Regions from separate parts of the Listeria sp. LM90SB2 genome, predicted to be linked through region 1. Evidence: predicted binding sites of a transcription regulator. Region 1 holds the regulator's gene; the other holds the start of a gene.

Region 1 (2,207 bases):
AGGACGGAAAGACCCCGTGGAGCTTTACTGCAACCTGATATGGAATGTTTGTACCGCTTGTACAGGATAGGTAGGAGCCGAAGAGACGTGTGCGCTAGCATACGAGGAGGCAATGGTGGGATACTACCCTGGCTGTATGACCATTCTAACCCGCCACGCTTAGCGCGTGGGGAGACAGTGTCAGGTGGGCAGTTTGACTGGGGCGGTCGCCTCCTAAAGAGTAACGGAGGCGCCCAAAGGTTCCCTCAGAATGGATGGAAATCATTCGCAGAGTGTAAAGGCACAAGGGAGCTTGACTGCGAGACTGACAAGTCGAGCAGGGACGAAAGTCGGGCTTAGTGATCCGGTGGTTCCGCATGGAAGGGCCATCGCTCAACGGATAAAAGCTACCCCGGGGATAACAGGCTTATCTCCCCCAAGAGTCCACATCGACGGGGAGGTTTGGCACCTCGATGTCGGCTCGTCGCATCCTGGGGCTGTAGTCGGTCCCAAGGGTTGGGCTGTTCGCCCATTAAAGCGGCACGCGAGCTGGGTTCAGAACGTCGTGAGACAGTTCGGTCCCTATCCGTCGCGGGCGCAGGAAATTTGAGAGGAGCTGTCCTTAGTACGAGAGGACCGGGATGGACACACCGCTGGTGTACCAGTTGTTCCGCCAGGAGCATCGCTGGGTAGCTATGTGTGGCAGGGATAAACGCTGAAAGCATCTAAGCGTGAAGCCCCCCTCAAGATGAGATTTCCCATTTCTTCGGAAAGTAAGATCCCTGAAAGATGATCAGGTAGATAGGTTTGGAGTGGAAGTGTAGCGATACATGGAGCGGACAAATACTAATCGATCGAGGACTTAACCAAAAAATGAAACGAAGTTACCTAACTGAACCCTTTCTTCTCTAGTTTTGAGAGAGCAATCTTTCAACAACTTTATATTGTCTGGTAGTTATGGCGAGAAGGTCACACCCGTTCCCATCCCGAACACGGTAGTTAAGCTTCTCTGCGCCAATGGTAGTTGGGGGCTTCCCCCTGCGAGAGTAGGTCGCTGCCGGGCAATTTGAAAAGTCCTAATTATTTAGGGCTTTTTTTGTTTGTAAAAGATAAATAAATTGCTAATAGGTAGGGATATCTAGTATAATTAAAGTCAAAAATAGTCAAAGTCAATGATTTGCAAAAAACAGAAAGGAGATTCCTTATAATGAAAAACATTTCTGATGTTATAGAAGCTTATTTGAAACAAGTATTGGAATCAAGTGAAGCAGTGGAAATTAAAAGAAGTGAAATTGCAGATAAGTTTGAATGTGTACCTTCACAAATTAATTATGTAATAAACACTAGATTTACAATGGAACGAGGGTATATCGTTGAAAGTAAACGTGGTGGTGGTGGCTATATTAGGATTATTAAAGTGAAAATGAATGATAAACTTCAATTGTTAGAAGCAATCATTTCAATGGTTCATGATAAAAAGGTCTCTCAATCATTTTCTGAAGATGTTATTTTGAGATTGCTTGAAGAAGAAGTAATAACGAAGAAAGAAGCAAGATTAATGGTGGCGGCATTGGACAGGGAAGTTTTAATTTTACCTTTACCCGATAGAGATATTTTGAGAAGTAGGATTTTAGAGGCGATGTTAGTTGCTTTGAAATATGATTAAGGTGTGATGACGATGATTTGTCAAAGATGTGGAGAAAATAAAGCAGTTATTGCCTTGCAACAATTAAATGAGCTTGGGAAAGTGAAGTCATTGTACCTATGTGAGAATTGTGCTACGGACGAAGCTCTCTCTTCGGAAAAAGATTTGGTTAAAGCGATGGATACTTTTAGTGAGGTTGCTCTTGACTTCTTAACGCTTTTGCAAAAAGAAGAAAATGCGCAGAAAGAGATTGTTTGTGAGAATTGCCAGCTTAGTTTTGAAGAGTTTTTAAAGACTAATCGAGTTGGGTGCCCGGAGTGTTATTCGGCTTTTGAGGCACAGTTAGTACCGATTATTGGTCGAGTGCAAAATGGATATAAAAAACATGTTGGTAAGGTTCCTGCAGAAGTTGAACGTGCGGAAGGTGTTCAAAATGAAATTAGTCGCTTACAAGAAAAGCTAGCACAGCTAGTTGAAAATGAGGAGTTTGAGGAAGCTGCTGTTGTCCGTGATGAAATCAAGGCTTTGAAAGCTGGAGGTGAGGATAAATGAATGTATTTGAACCGCGGCTGAGTTCTTGGTT
Region 2 (2,207 bases), 800 kb from region 1:
CAATAATTGCTTGGATGTCGGATGCTTGGATGACTGGACGCTCTGAGAAGGAGTTATTTGTTTTATTTTCTTCTAAGCGAGTAATTTCATCACGAACTTTGGCTGCCTTTTCGTAGTCTTCCATTTGAAGAGCTTGATTTTTTTCATCTTCTAAACGGGCAACACGTTCGCTCACCGTATTTTCGTCCAGTTTTTCAATGGATAGATTATATTTCGAGCCAACTTCATCCATTAAATCAATTGCTTTATCTGGCAAATGACGATCTTGGATATAACGAGCGCTTAATTCAACTGCTGCTGTTAGTGCTTCTGGTGAATAAACTACTTCATGGAAATCTTCATATTTTGGTTTTAAACCATTTAAAATAGTTAGCGTTTCTTTTGTGGATGGTTCGCTTACAGTTACTGGTTGGAAACGGCGCTCAAGTGCGGCATCTTTTTCGATTGTGCGGTATTCTTTTAGTGTAGTAGCACCAATCATTTGTAAATCGCCACGAGCTAGAGCTGGTTTTAGAATGTTTCCTGCATCCATCGAGCCTTCTGCGGAACCTGCCCCAACAATCGTATGCACTTCATCAATAAAGAGAATCGTGTTTTTACGTTCTTGTAGTTCTTTAATCAGTTGTTTCATGCGTTCTTCAAATTGACCGCGTATCCCTGTTCCAGAAACAAGTGAAGCGACATCTAATAAGATAACTTCTTTGTTCATTAATTTGCTTGGAACTTCTCCTGCGACAATCGCATTTGCAAGTCCTTCGACGACAGCTGTTTTACCAACACCTGGTTCACCAATTAAGACTGGATTATTTTTATTACGGCGGTTTAATATTTCAATGACGCGTTTAATTTCTTTGTCACGACCGATGACAGGGTCGAGTTGCTCATTTTTCGCCATATCTGTTAAGTTTGTTCCAAATTCATCTAGTAAACCATTGCCGCCACCAGCAGTTTGTGTTTGTACTTGTGCTTGGTTTCTTTGTTCACGGTTTGCTTGGTTTGCAGCACCACTTAATTGACGGAAAATATCGTCAAACGGGGAACCGCTTGCTCCTGGGAACTCATTCGCCCCAAAGTTTGCTTGATTTCTAACTTCTGCATAACAAGAGGCACAAAGCGGCATTTCTACACGCTTGCCATTAATATTCATATATAGTTGGATTGTTGCTGGATTTTGATTACATTTTTCACAGTTCATATATAATTTCCTCCTTTTAAAAATGAGAAATGAAAGGTCTTGACTTTGACTATCTTTGACCTTATGACTTTATTATATACTGACCTATTTTGACTTTCAAGTATTTTGCTTATTTTTTTTTATAAAAAAAACACCCCTAAAAAGGAGCGTTTTTGTGCTATTTTTAATAAATTGGTAAGGCTGCGAGTAACAAAAACGCAAAGGTTAGATGCGATAAATATAGCATGAGTAGGCTTGGGCGATAGGAGTACATGATATTCCATACGAGCGAAGCGACAAAGATACCGATAATCGCTGCAAAGTTGCCACTTGGGAACATCATTACCATACATAGTAACGCTGCAAAAACATTCGAAAACCAAGGATTGAAATAATGGTTTAATCGTTTTAATACGAAGCCGCGCCAGAAAATTTCTTCTCCAGGGATAATGGCCACGATAAGCAGTAGCCAAATTATCAAAGAATGCGTCGAATACTTATTAAAAGCAGCTTCTACAGAATTTTCTAGACCGCCTGGCATTACTTTAATAATAAAAGCGCCTATGTAAAAAATAATATAAAGGACAATTCCGGAAAAAATACCTGGCAAAATGCCTTTAACGAACGAAAACTCTTTTTTTAAATCATCATTAAAAATCACAAAACTAAGTAAAAATAACATCCCAGCTCCATATAAATACCAAAAAACACGTGGGAACTGATATGTTAGTATAACGAGTAGGGCGCATAAAACAAGGCCCAGTACAAGTTTATAATCGATCTTGATGCTTTTCAAAATACTTTACACCTCTTCTTAACAAATACTTCTCATACTACTTTAAAACAAATGAAATCGTTTGGCAACAATTAAACAAAAGATAAGATAAAAGTTGTGGAATTTAATAAATCCTATATAATGAAAAAATAGGAGTGGTTCATAGATGTTAGAAAAAAACTACAAATTTTTACTTTGGATTTATATATTCTGGTTTTTAGGTAGCGTTTTGTTAGTATCCTTACACATTATTCCACC

What was found. Region 1 encodes CtsR, which represses protease genes until heat stress. Its sites were predicted from a motif close to ATGGTCAATAAAGGTCAAACA; they were not measured.
Region 2: the regulator CtsR is predicted to act here: its motif matches at 1,238-1,258, upstream of GL301_RS05145 (ATP-dependent Clp protease ATP-binding subunit).

What each region holds. Positions count from the first base shown of each region.
Region 1 covers NZ_CP046449.1:248,548-250,754, forward strand. Annotated here, with positions in the region: rRNA gene GL301_RS01230 (23S ribosomal RNA) at 1-849, shown strand, start outside; rRNA gene rrf (5S ribosomal RNA) at 927-1,042, shown strand; gene GL301_RS01240 (CtsR family transcriptional regulator) at 1,187-1,645, shown strand; gene GL301_RS01245 (UvrB/UvrC motif-containing protein) at 1,658-2,176, shown strand; gene GL301_RS01250 (protein arginine kinase) at 2,173-2,207, shown strand, end outside.
Region 2 covers NZ_CP046449.1:1,045,288-1,047,494, forward strand. Annotated here, with positions in the region: gene GL301_RS05145 (ATP-dependent Clp protease ATP-binding subunit) at 1-1,195, opposite strand, end outside; gene GL301_RS05150 (CPBP family intramembrane glutamic endopeptidase) at 1,359-1,970, opposite strand; gene GL301_RS05155 (carotenoid biosynthesis protein) at 2,116-2,207, shown strand, end outside.